One region of the Clostridium sp. 001 genome, then DNA from elsewhere that is predicted to be linked to it. Evidence: riboswitches for the same ligand, from Rfam matches in the RefSeq annotation. Region 1 holds a riboswitch; each other region holds the start of a gene.
The links. A riboswitch is a leader RNA that binds a small molecule or an ion and turns the genes downstream of it on or off. The one in region 1 is predicted to bind cobalamin.
Positions count from the first base shown of each region.

Region 1 (3,199 bases):
TTATAGAAAATAAAAGCTTTAGTAAGTTATATGTATTTGGCGGTGAAGCTGGGATAACTGGAGACATAGTGGCAACTTTGACAAATGGCAAAACGTCGGACAAGCCTCAACCATCACCTGAGCCACAACCGCAGCCGCAGCCAGAACCAGTTGACCCATCACCTGAGCCGACTACACCAACAGATACTTCTGCTTCCCATTCTGAGTTGCAGAAAAATCTTTATAATTATCTTAGCGATGAAGATCATAGACAATCAGTTTTAAATAGAGCTATTGAGCTTCACGGTGGTGACACAAGCAATAACTGTGTATATTTTCAAAGTGAAGCTTTGAGAAGATCAGGACTTACTGATTTGCCAGAGTGGGTATGTAATACTGTACAATTTACATCACAACTTTTACAAAGAGGGTGGACTAAGTGTGAGGATTTAGCAAAACTTCGACCTGGTGATATATGCTTTACAACGAATGGTCCAAGCCATACCTATACTTTCATGAAGTGGTGTGACCCAAAAAGTTATGATTATGCTTATATATGTGATAATCAATCTAATGAATATGGAGGAAATGTTTATCATAAGAGAAATGTGGATTTTGCTACAGTATTAAAAGATGCTATTGCTTATTTTATGTATGAAAACTAGATTCGTGGTATTTCTAAGTAAAAGACTCATAAAAGTGAAAAATATATGTGCCATTTTACAATAATGAATTTCCAAATTACGAATTGCAGGGCATTAAGTAGCATACTTGACATGAAAGAAATATTGTGAGAAAATTGCATTAAATAGTTATATATCATAATTAGAAAAGCAATTATTGATAAAAGAATATAAAAAAGATATAGGTGCATTATTATGCTGAAAAGGGAAGCCAGATGGAAAGTCTGCACGGTCCCGCCGCTGTGAAAAGAGGAGTCCTTATTATATGTCACTGGGAAACTGGGAAGGCTATAGGGATGATGATCTTAAGTCAGAAGACCTGCCTATGTTGCTTTAGGAACCATTAAACTCTACGAGTGATAGGGAGGTGACCTTTGTTATAGTATATTATTTCAGTTATTATAATTTACCCTTCCTAGGTTTCTCTAGGAAGGGTAAAATCGTTTACGAAAAGATTATTAAAAATTGGACGTCCTGTAACGTGATGAAGAATTAGGTGTTTTTTCTGCAGGATTGATAGTTGGACATTACTGGGGAAAGATGTTCGGCAAATTAAAGTCAAAGGGGAAGAATAAAATTATGGAACTAGCTTCATTTAGAAAAATGTATGATAAAAATAGTTTTTTACATTGTTTAGATGGGAGAGTCAAAACAGTTTTGTTTTTAAGTGGTATTATTATTGCTACTTTCCTTTCACATTGGTATTTGGTAACTTTTTTATGGGTGCTATCTTTATTTGGGTATTATACATTACATTTGCCATTGAAAAGGCTTGTAAAAAGATTACTCATACCTTTTGGAATAGCCTGGATTGTATTTATAAGTATGCTTTTTACTAATGGTAGTCATGTTTTAACTTATATCTCATTTGGAAGTTATCATTTATATATTTATAAAGAAGGACTTGACCTTGGAATTTTACTAATGCTTAGAATAATGGCAGCTGTTAGTTTAGCTTGTGTACTATCATTTTGTACGCCTATGATTGAAATACTTGAAACCCTTAGAATATTTAAAATGCCATCTATAATAGTGGACTTGGCAGATATGATGTATAGGTATATATTTATTATTGAAGAGACGGGAAAAAGTATGAGACATGCTCAGTTGAGTCGTATGGGATATAAGTCTAGTTGGTTTCATCAGATTAAAGATACTGCGGAAATAGCAGTCTATGTTATAATACAATCTTTAGATCGAAGTATAAGAGTTTATAATGCCATGCTGTCAAGGGGATATAATGAAGATAGTATAGAAGCTAAATTTTTTACATATCCAGTACCTTCTAAGGATTTTGGACTTGGAGTAGTAGGTGTAATTTTATTGATTGTTCTAATTATTGCAAATGTATTGATTTAAAGGAGAATGTTTATGGAAATTATTGATGTGTCTCAAGTTAGTTATGCTTATGGTGATGGGAGTATGGCACTTAAAGATATTAATATGAAAATAAAAGGTGGGGAGAAGGTAGCAATACTTGGCCCAAATGGTGCGGGAAAGTCTACACTTTTTCACCTATTTAATGGGATTTTAAAACCTACATCTGGAACTATCACTGTAAATGGTATGGAAGTATGTAAAAGAAATTTAGTAGAGATTAGGCGCAGTGTGGGAATGGTATTTCAGGATTCTGATGACCAGCTTTTTAACCCTACAGTCAGGCAGGAAATTGCCTATGGACTTTTAAACATGGGATTTAATGGAAAAAAGTTAGAGGATACTATAGAGTGGGCTTTAAAAACAGTGGGAATGTCAGGTTATGAAGATAAAAGCCCTCACAATTTAAGCGGTGGACAAAAAAAGAGAATTGCACTTGCAAGTGTACTTGCTATGAAACCAAAAGTTATGGTATTGGATGAGCCAACCGCAGCACTTGATCCACGAGGAGTGCACAAATTAATTAGACTTTTGGATTCTATAAATAAAAAACTTGGAATTACTTTAATTTTTGCAACACATGACGTGGATACAGTTCCACTTCTTGCGGATAAAGTTTATCTTCTAGATAGAGGAAAGATTATAATGGGGGGAACTACTGAAGAAGTATTTAATAAAAAGGAAATTATTCGTAAGATTAATTTAAGACTTCCTAGAGTAGCACATTTAATTGAAATTTTAAATAAAGATGGAATTTTAAATGTGGATGATTTGCCCCTTACAATTGGACAAGCGAAAAACTTGTTGGAAAAAAGTAAAAATATTTTTTGAATTTTAATAATTTACAATTTTCACAGAATATATTTTATAGCTTATCTTATTTAAGAGAAGTTGTATGAGAATACTTAGTTGTGGTATTTTTATATAACTTCTCTTTTACTATTTAGCACACTTTTTTGTAAAATATTTTTAATGTTTAAGCTTTGAATTTAAATTAAATTAAACCTAAAGCTCAAATATACGAAAATAGAATTAATAGATTCAAATATGGAAGGAGAGTATTATGTCTATAAAAAGAAAAATACCAATACTAATAGCAGCTATTATTGTTGTTCTAATGTCCATAACGACTTTTTTTGTTAGCAATCGATCTAGCGGCA
Region 1 is NZ_CP020473.1:947,404-950,602, reverse strand. It holds gene B5S50_RS04235 (cell wall-binding repeat-containing protein) at 1-644, shown strand, start outside; cobalamin riboswitch at 829-1,004, shown strand; gene cbiQ (cobalt ECF transporter T component CbiQ) at 1,242-2,021, shown strand; gene B5S50_RS04225 (energy-coupling factor ABC transporter ATP-binding protein) at 2,034-2,870, shown strand; gene B5S50_RS04220 (methyl-accepting chemotaxis protein) at 3,103-3,199, shown strand, end outside.

Region 2 (3,199 bases), 260 kb from region 1:
TGGACATGTTTTATGCACTAAAGCTTAGATCTATAGGAAGAAATAGTAAAAAATATTCTTCTATTTCAAAGATAATTGGCAGTTTATTTTTAAAATCAAAAGAAATGGGAGATGAAATGTATTGCGCTATGGAATGCAGGGGATTTACAGGAGAGTATGTGTCTCACAAAAAATTTAAATTTAAGTTTTTTGATCTAATATATTTAATAGTTAATGTATTTATCATAACTATGTATTTTTACATATCTAGGGTGGGATTAAGATGATAAAAATTGAGGACGCTTTTTTTAAATATAAAAATAATGAAGTATTAAAAGATATAAATGTAACTATAGAACAAGGAGAATCCATAGCACTTATAGGTGCAAATGGAAGCGGTAAATCTACCTTCTTAAAATTATTAAATGGAGTGGTATTTCCCACAAAAGGAAATTACTATTTTGGTGATGTGAAAATATGCAAAAATGAATTGGAAAGAGGTAATTTCTCAAAGAAGTTCCATAAAAAAGTAGGATTTGTATTCCAAAACTCCGACGCACAACTTTTTTGCTCTAGTGTATACGAGGAAGTTGCTTTTGGACCAAGGCAAATGGGAATGGATGAAGATGAAGTAAATAAAAGGGTAAATGACTGTCTAGAACTTTTAAATGTGAAAGATTTAGAAAACAGGGAGCCCTATAACATAAGTGGGGGAGAAAAAAAGAGAGTGGCTATAGCTGCTGTACTTGCTCTCAATCCTGAAGTTCTGGTTTTAGATGAACCTATGAGTGGAATAGACCCTAAGGGAAAGAAATTCTTAAATGATCTTTTTATCAAATTAAATAAAGCAGGGAAAACTATAATATGTTCAACACATGATTTTGAATATGTTAATGGACTTTTTAAACGAGTTCTTGTATTTTCTGAAGATCATCATATAATAAGGGATGACTCTTACAACAAAGTAATGGAAGATACTGAATTTTTAGTAAAATATAATATCAAATAATGCTATTAACTGTAATACTTTAGAATTACATGAAATTTTTATTTGTTTTATGTAATATATTGGACATTTCAAGTTGACATAAAACTCTAATTATAATAAACTTAGAGTATAAATTAAATAGAAGACTCAGGTGCCTTTATAGGTGAAAAGGGAATGCGGTTAAACTCCGCAGCAGCCCCCGCTACTGTATTTGATGATGAACTTTAGTTACCACTCTTAAAAGAGGAAGGTTAAAGTAAATATGAATCATAAGCCAGGAGACCTGCCTGATTGTTATTATATGCTTTCGGAGGGAGAGAAACTTTTAGTGTGTTTAACCTCAGCTTAAGTTGAGGTTTTTATGTTAAAGGCAGTTAGCTTTCTAAAGCTTACTGCCTTTTGGTTTTAATATAGATATGTGTGTATTAATTAAAAGTAAACTTTTTATTATATTTAGGAAGTTTTGGGAGGAGTAATTGTTATGGCAAAAATTATGATTCAGGGAACTGGTTCTTCTGTAGGAAAAAGTATAATTGTTTCAGCCCTTTGTAGAATATTTAAACAAGATGGTTATTCAGTGTGTCCTTTTAAATCTCAAAATATGTCATTGAATTCCTATATAACATTAGATGGCAAAGAAATGGGACGGGCTCAGGTACTTCAGGCTTATGCAGCTGGATTGCAGCCGGAAGCATATATGAACCCTATATTGTTAAAACCAACTTCAGATAAGAAATGCCAAATCATAGTTAACGGAAAAGTGTATGGCAACAGCACTGCTATGCAATATCATAATATGAAGCTGGAATTTAGGGATATGCTTAAAGAACACTTTGAAAAGATGGAGAAGAAATTTGACATAATAGTAATGGAAGGGGCAGGAAGTCCTGCAGAAATAAATTTAAGAGATAGAGACATTGTGAATATGGGTATGGCAGAATCAGTAGATGCACCAGTACTTTTAGCAGGAGACATAGACAAAGGAGGAGTATTTGCATCCATTGCAGGAACAATGTTGCTTTTTACAGAGGATGAGAAAAAAAGAGTAAAGGGTACTATAATAAATAAATTTAGAGGAGACAAAGATATACTGGAGCCTGGCCTTAAGATGCTTGAGGATATAGTAAAGGTACCTTGCCTTGGCGTCATACCTCATTTTAGATTGGCCCTTGAGGATGAAGATGGAGCTGTAGAATTCAATAAAAAGGTTACAGCACCTATTGACATAGCTGTAATAAAGCTGCCTCATATATCTAATTTTACAGATTTAGATGCACTTAAAAGTGAAGAAGACGTTTCCGTAAGATTTATAACATCTGTAGAAGAGTTTGGGAATCCGGATTTAGTCATTATTCCAGGAAGTAAAAATACTATAGAAGATTTACTTAAAATTAGGCAGTGCGGCCTTGAAGACCGTATAAAAGAATATAGTAAAACTGGACTTGTCATAGGACTGTGCGGTGGATATCAAATGCTTGGTAAAGTCATAGAAGATCCTTATGGAGTGGAGACAGATGTAGGAAAAGTAGAAGGTATAGGACTTTTGGACATAGAAACTATATTTGAAAAAGAAAAAGTTACAACTAGAGTAAATGCAAAAAGCGAAATTGACTTCCCAATGAAAAAGGACGGCGAATCCTTAACTAATAGAAAATTGGATGTATACGGATATGAAATACATATGGGAATATGCAAATATGGAAAAGATGCAAGACCATTATTTAATATAACTGATAAAAATGGTAAAAAGGTTGACACAGAAGATGGTGCCATAAATATGTCAGGAAATGTAATTGGATCTTATATACATGGAGTTTTTGATGGAATTGACTTTAGAGAATTCATTGTGAATAAAATAAGGGAAAATAAAGGATTAGGGTATAAAAAATCAAAAGCATATGAAAATCTCAGAGAAGGAGAATTGGATAAGTTAGCAAGCATAGTGCGAAAGAATTTAGATATAGATAAGATATATAGTATTATGGGCATTAAAAGATAATAATTAATATTAGAAAAGAGGGGTTAAATTTGTCCAGTTCTTTTGTATTTATGAATTTAATAGATATTGTGATAGCAGTTGTAATTGATTGGATAATTGGAGATCCCTATTGGTTTCCCCATCCCGTTATATATATAGGAAAACTTATATCTTATTTAGATAAAAAGGGAAGAAAGCTTTGTAAAAAAAATGAGAGCTTAAAGGCCTTTGGTGGTTTGATAGTATTTCTAGTA
Region 2 is NZ_CP020473.1:1,208,928-1,212,126, reverse strand. It holds gene B5S50_RS05460 (energy-coupling factor transporter transmembrane protein EcfT) at 1-266, shown strand, start outside; gene B5S50_RS05455 (energy-coupling factor ABC transporter ATP-binding protein) at 263-988, shown strand; cobalamin riboswitch at 1,100-1,273, shown strand; gene B5S50_RS05450 (cobyric acid synthase) at 1,449-2,966, shown strand; gene cbiB (adenosylcobinamide-phosphate synthase CbiB) at 3,017-3,199, shown strand, end outside.
Region 2: another riboswitch for cobalamin. It lies ahead of B5S50_RS05450 (cobyric acid synthase); the one in region 1 lies ahead of cbiQ (cobalt ECF transporter T component CbiQ).

Region 3 (3,199 bases), 730 kb from region 1:
TAAACGACTAATTAAGAAGTTATATAAGAAGTATCATCATTTCGCTGACATCATAGTGGCTGATGCTCTTTACTGTAAATCTACTTGGATAAAAGAAGTTCTTTCTATAGGAATGGATGCATTGGTAAGAGTAAAAGATGAAAGGCTGCACATTGTAAAAGATGCATTAGCCCTATTTAAATGCCGGGAGGCAGATAAAGATTGGACTGTAAAGGAAAATGTAAATACCTATAGAAAGATTAAAGCGTGGGATGATGATAATTTTCAAATGTCTGATTCAAGTATAGAAGTAAGATTCATAAAATTTATAGAAGAAATTCATACTGGAGATAAAGCAGAAATTAAAGAAGAATGGATCATAACAACAGATAAATTTATATCAGTAGAAACTTTATGGAAAATAATGCATAAAAGATGGGATATTGAAAATAATGTATTTCATCAGTTGAAAACTGAATGGCATTTAGATCATTGTTTTCTTCACAGTTCTACAGGGGTAGAGACAGTTTTAATGTTTATGATACTAGCATTTAATTTAATGCAGTTATATTTTTTTAGGTGTATCAGAGGTTTTAGGAAGAAAAAAATGCTCCAAATAGATATTATTGAAGATATAAAAGATGAAAGATTTACTATAGAAGATGATTGGGATAATCCACTATTCATAAAGACGTAATTTTAAAATAAAAACTGGAAACTTTGCATTAAGATTTTTAGGGGTAGGGGAGTGTATAACAATTTTTACGATCTACCGGTTTAAGGGCTTACCAGACCTTTAAATAAGTGTAAAAAAATATAATTCCAGTAAAAATAAAATTTTCACTGGAATTTAGGTGCTAAATCTCTGCACATTAAAGATCATACTTGACATAAAAGAGAAATTGTGAGAAAATTAACGTAAATAATTACATAATGCAATTTTACAGTAATTATCATAAAAGAATATAAAAAAGATATAGGTGCATTATTATGCTGAAAAGGGAAGCCAGATGAAAAGTCTGCACGGTCCCGCCGCTGTGAGAAAAGGAGTCCTTATTTATATGTCACTGGGAAACTGGGAAGGCTATAAGGATGATGATCTTAAGTCAGAAGACCTGCCTATATTGTTTAGAAACCATTAAGCTCTACGAGTGATAGGGAGGTGACTTAATTTTAGTATACTAATTTATTTATTATACATTTAACCCTCTTAGTTTAGTCTAGGAGGGTTAAAATCGTTTACGATGCGTAAGAAGAAGTAACTTATTAAAATTGGAGGTCTTATAAAAATGCATATTGAAGATGGAATTTTATCACCACAGGCCTGGGGTACATGGTATGTAATAAGTGCCATGTTTATTGTACCGGGTATTAAAGAGATTAAAAGAAGAGTTAAGGAGAATTTATATTATAAACCTTTTCTTGCTATGATGGGAGTGGCAGTATTTGTTATTTCTTGCATGCACTTTCCTGTACCTGTAACCGGTTCCTGCTCTCATCCTTGTGGCACACCACTGGCAGCTATTGTAGTAGGACCACTGGCTACTGCTGTAATTTCAGCTATTGGATTGTTTTTTCAAGCCATATTTTTGGGACATGGTGGTATTACAACTATAGGTGCCAATGATTTTTCCATGGGTATTGCAGGAGGAATTTCAGGATATTTTTGCTGGAAGGTTTTAAGACATTTTAAAAGCCCTATATGGCTTGCAGCTGGAGTGGCAGGTTTTGTTGGAGATATAGTTACATATTTAGTAGCAGCTTTGGAACTTGCAATAAGTTTGCATGGACATATCCCTATAGTCAAGCAGTGGATGATATTTTTTGCAGGGTTTGGACCTACTCAAATACCTCTAGCTATAGGCGAAGCAGTATTTACAGCTGTAATTCTGCAGGTTATGGTAAGCAGGCGTCCTGATTTAATGCCAGATGTACTTGGACGGAAATATAAGGAGGCAAGATAGTGATGAAATCAACTACAAATGCAGTAGATGTAGAAAATAAGAAAGGTACAAGCATTAAGTTTATAGATGGATTTACTAAATCTATTCTAACAGTATTGTTAATTTTGTTGGTTCTTATATTTGGAGCAGGTAAGTATATGAGCAGTCATAACATGGAGGCAGGTGGCACTGATGACAAGGTAAACACCATGGCTTCAAGCAAAATTAAAGCAGATCATCATCCATTTATTGAATTGCCTGGTGATGCAGAAGTAGGAGCTTTTTCTGTGGCAAATTTTTGTGCAGGATTGATAGTTGGACATCATTGGGAGAAAATATTTGGCAAATCAAAGTCAAATAAAAAATCTTTAGAGGAAGAGTAGAGTATAAATAAGTCATTATTACAGAATTTTTTTATAATTAAAATATTTAATGCATTTTACTTGACAAATGAATGACATAAGTATATAATGTAAACATAATCAAATAGTAAAGTATGTGGTTTACGTAGGTAATTAAAAGGGAAAATGGTGAAATTCCATTACAGCCCCCGCTACTGTATTGGGTGACGATTTTAAATTTCCACTGGAGTATTCTGGGAAGGAATTAAAGAGGATGATCCTATAGTCAGGAGACCTGCCTATACTTTTGAAATAATCTTTCGGAGGGAAAGATTAATGCATTGGTAATTTTTAAGCTATGTTTTTACAAAATTGATATAGCTACATAATGTGTTAATTAGGGACTTCCAAAAGAAGTCCCTTTTTATATATTGGTGTTAACTTAAACATATCTAATCCCTTTAATACTGCTGTTGCAATGGTGTGCAACAGCAGTTTTTTTAGATCATTACTTAAACTTTAAATGTAACTACTTAGATAATCTATAATTAATGATGAAATAATCTTAAATTTGAAAATGCCATTACCATATTATAATCGTTACAAGCTTTTATTACAATGTCATCTCTTATAGAACCACCTGGCTGAACAATGTACTTCACACCGCTTTTAGAAGCTCTATCTATATTATCTCTAAATGGGAAAAATGCGTCAGATCCTAAAGATACACCTTGAAGTTTTGAAAGCCAATCCGTTTTTTCATCTAAAGTAAATCTTTTAGGAATTTCAGTAAATACATCTTTCCATCCCATAGTTTCTTCAGGAGTTACGTCATCACGGAGATACTGGTCTATTACATTATCCATTTCAGGTCTTTTAAGTCCTTCTTTAAAAGGAAGGGATAGTACCGTCGGATGTTGTCTTAAAAACCATATA
Region 3 is NZ_CP020473.1:221,850-225,048, reverse strand. It holds gene B5S50_RS21390 (transposase) at 1-676, shown strand, start outside; cobalamin riboswitch at 941-1,117, shown strand; gene B5S50_RS01065 (energy-coupling factor ABC transporter permease) at 1,269-1,943, shown strand; gene B5S50_RS01060 (hypothetical protein) at 1,946-2,305, shown strand; cobalamin riboswitch at 2,405-2,581, shown strand; gene B5S50_RS01055 (phosphoribosylaminoimidazolecarboxamide formyltransferase) at 2,812-3,199, opposite strand, start outside.
Region 3: another riboswitch for cobalamin. It lies ahead of B5S50_RS01065 (energy-coupling factor ABC transporter permease); the one in region 1 lies ahead of cbiQ (cobalt ECF transporter T component CbiQ).

Region 4 (3,199 bases), 680 kb from region 1:
TGCTGCTGCTGAAAATTCCCAGCGTATTGCAGCACCATCCGGTACATTAGCTAATGTTGTACTTCCATCATAATAAGTTGAGTTAGCATGATCTACATTATTAACTGTAAACATCCAGCCTGAAATTCCATCACATTCTTTTTCACTTAAATAATTTGCATCGGTAACAATAGGCTGATTTGGTATATTTGTCCTGAAGACAATACCTTTAGTTACAGTTTTAAGTTCTGTCTTAAAATCAGTCAGATAATTATTAGTAAATGCCGATTGATTATCTGTAGTATCCTTAAAACCTGTTACATAGCTACCATATTTGCTTGAAACTATATTTACATTTCCATCACCTACAGCCTGCTTTGTAGCATCAGCAATGGTATTCGTATCACTGAGTGTAACTTTTACTGGCTGTAAAATAGGTGCTTCTCCTAAAACATTTTTCTCAACATCCACATAGACAGTCTTTGTTGGAGCAGCATCAGCTTTTACACTATTAAAAGCTGACGGTGCAGCTACAACTCCCAAAGTTAATGTTGTTATACATAGTGTCGCAAATAATTTGTTTTTTAATCTTCTAATCATTTTATACACTCCTCCAAATTTTTAAATTTTTAATTGTTGCTTGTCCAAATTTAAAAGACAATGATAAAATTTTTACACTTTTATATCGATCACCTCCTAGAAAGTTAAATATAATAGCAATCATATTTTTAACCTTTGTGAAAAATAAACCAGGTGGTAATTCAGGTGAGATTAGATTAACGTAAATAAATATATATTTGTGTAAATAAAAGATAAAAAGAGACCCTCTTTCTTTCGAAGGTCTCCAGTATACGACATGAATTTATAAATATTTAATGTAAACAGATGTTACTGGCATTGAATACTTACCTTTCCCACCGAAAGAACCATATATGTTTGTAACAGGCAGGTCTACTGGCTTGGTATCATCTTACTTTTCACACCTTCCCAAAGATTATATCTTCAGTGGCATTCTGTGAATTTCATCTTCCTTACAGCAGCGGGGGCTGCAGTGGTTTTTCACCACTTTCCCTATTAATTCCTAAAAAAGAAACCTATTCAAAATTATCATTTATTTTACAATTGTCATTACCTTTACAGTACACCAACTCCACTTATTTGTCAATAATTTATAAAAACTTTATTAAATTAGTGTAAATTTCAATAATACAACACAATTTTCTATAAACAGAGTTCTTGACATCAGATAAATTTTAATGCTAAAGTTTATCCTAAATACTGTTAAAATGTCTATTGCTTATTTAACTCAGCGTTAGTTTTAGGATTTATATTAATTTCTCCAAAAGTATCCTCATACTTTTCTACTGATTTCGTAAGCATCATACAAACACTTTTTGCCTGCTGCGGACTCATAAATATCTTCACACTATCTTTTACATCTTTTTTATACACCTTCATAAAATCTAACTGAAAATCATATACACTTCCAGAAAGCTCTAATCTATTTGAATATAGTTCCTTTTCCTCTTCCAATTTTACATTTTCATCCATAGGATTCACCCTTACCTTTCATATTTTTTATTCAACTTATTTTTACAATTCACTCTATCTAATCACCTTCCTTTTTGTACTCGCCTGTCTAATCTACTGCATTTAGTTCTTTCATTGATGACGGAGGGGTTATTCTAAAGTAAGAACAAATCTGATGACTTACTTGATTGTCCATAAACAGCGTTCTTGTCATCAGATAAATTCCTGTAAAATAAAAAGAGACCCTCTCCCTTCGAAGGTCTCTATATAACATAATTTCCCATAATGGTTAATAACTAAAAAACATCTCTGTTCTTTCATGTTAATATAACCGTTTACTTTTTCAATAAACATAGCATTGTCTTCCCCTCCGAAAGCATCACCGACATATCAGGCAGGTTTCCTGGCTCAGATTCATCTTACTTCCCTGTCTTCCCAGATATAAAAATCCAGTGACATAACTAGGGTTTCATCCTCCATACAGTAACGGTGGGCTGCAGTGTTTTTTACACTTTCCCTTTTAACTATCAATTTGACAGCACCTAATAGTAAAAATATTAAATTTTATTACCTTTATATTAAGTTTAGGGCAAAAATTTTGAAAAGTCAACATTATTTTCTCAATAAATCCATTATTAAACATTTTAATCTTCTTGAATTTCAAGTACTCCCATAGGACAAGCTTTAACACAAATACCACATGCCATACACTTACTTGGATTAGGCTTGTCTTCTACTTTTACAATAATACCTTTTGGACAGGCTTCTACACATGTACCACAGCCAGTACAAGCTTTTTTATCTATCATATATATTCCCTTAGCATTTTGTTTAATTGCCTCTTCAGGACATTTTTTAGCACACACTCCACATTGATTGCATACTTTTAAATCTACAGATCCATCTTTTCCTTCATCAATCTTAATACAAGAATTGCCGTAGGTTTTGTAAAATGCCTCGGAACAAGCCATTTCACAACTTAAACAAGACATACATAAAGACTTATCTTTAACAACTAATTTTTTCATAATACATTCCCCTTTAAACATTATTTATATATACTTTGTACATATATCTTAATTATACAAATATATAAGGTATATATCAATACCGCAAATTTTATGCCTATTATTTTGGTTTATATCAACGAATCTTACTTAGTGGGAAAAGCAGATATCCCAAATCTTTGATTTGGTGATAGTCGCTTTCGCTGTGTGCGTGGGAGTGTTACAGTAGGTAGCCATCAGATAAAATAAATGTACAATAAGATTGTCAAAATAAAGTAAAAAGTACTTAAGTGCAGGAGGGACTGCTGTTAAATACTTTTTATTTTAGAGTTTAGGGTTTAAATAATTAAATTTATTTCAAAACTATATTAATTTAAGAAGCAATTTATATGCCAATTCTTCATCTTGCAATATTCCTACTTAAAATTATAAATTTTATCCGATGCCTACAACCGTAGTACCCCCATCTTCTTATAAAGTGGGGGATATTAGAACTCTTGAGCTTCAGCGATTTAGAGTTCTTATGCTGTGCATAACGGCTGCTACACCCCTAGATAACTATTTCCCCTAAAGGATAACGCCTTCTAAGTGCTAAAGCACTAAGAATCCTGTTAATAAGTTTCAGTAGGAGAAAAAAACTCCACCTGAAACCAAGAACTCTGTTTATCATTTTGAATATTTTT
Region 4 is NZ_CP020473.1:268,353-271,551, forward strand. It holds gene B5S50_RS01215 (hypothetical protein) at 1-579, opposite strand, end outside; cobalamin riboswitch at 906-1,092, opposite strand; gene B5S50_RS01220 (DUF3467 domain-containing protein) at 1,270-1,530, opposite strand; cobalamin riboswitch at 1,885-2,070, opposite strand; gene B5S50_RS01225 (4Fe-4S binding protein) at 2,154-2,537, opposite strand.
Region 4: another riboswitch for cobalamin. It lies ahead of B5S50_RS01220 (DUF3467 domain-containing protein); the one in region 1 lies ahead of cbiQ (cobalt ECF transporter T component CbiQ).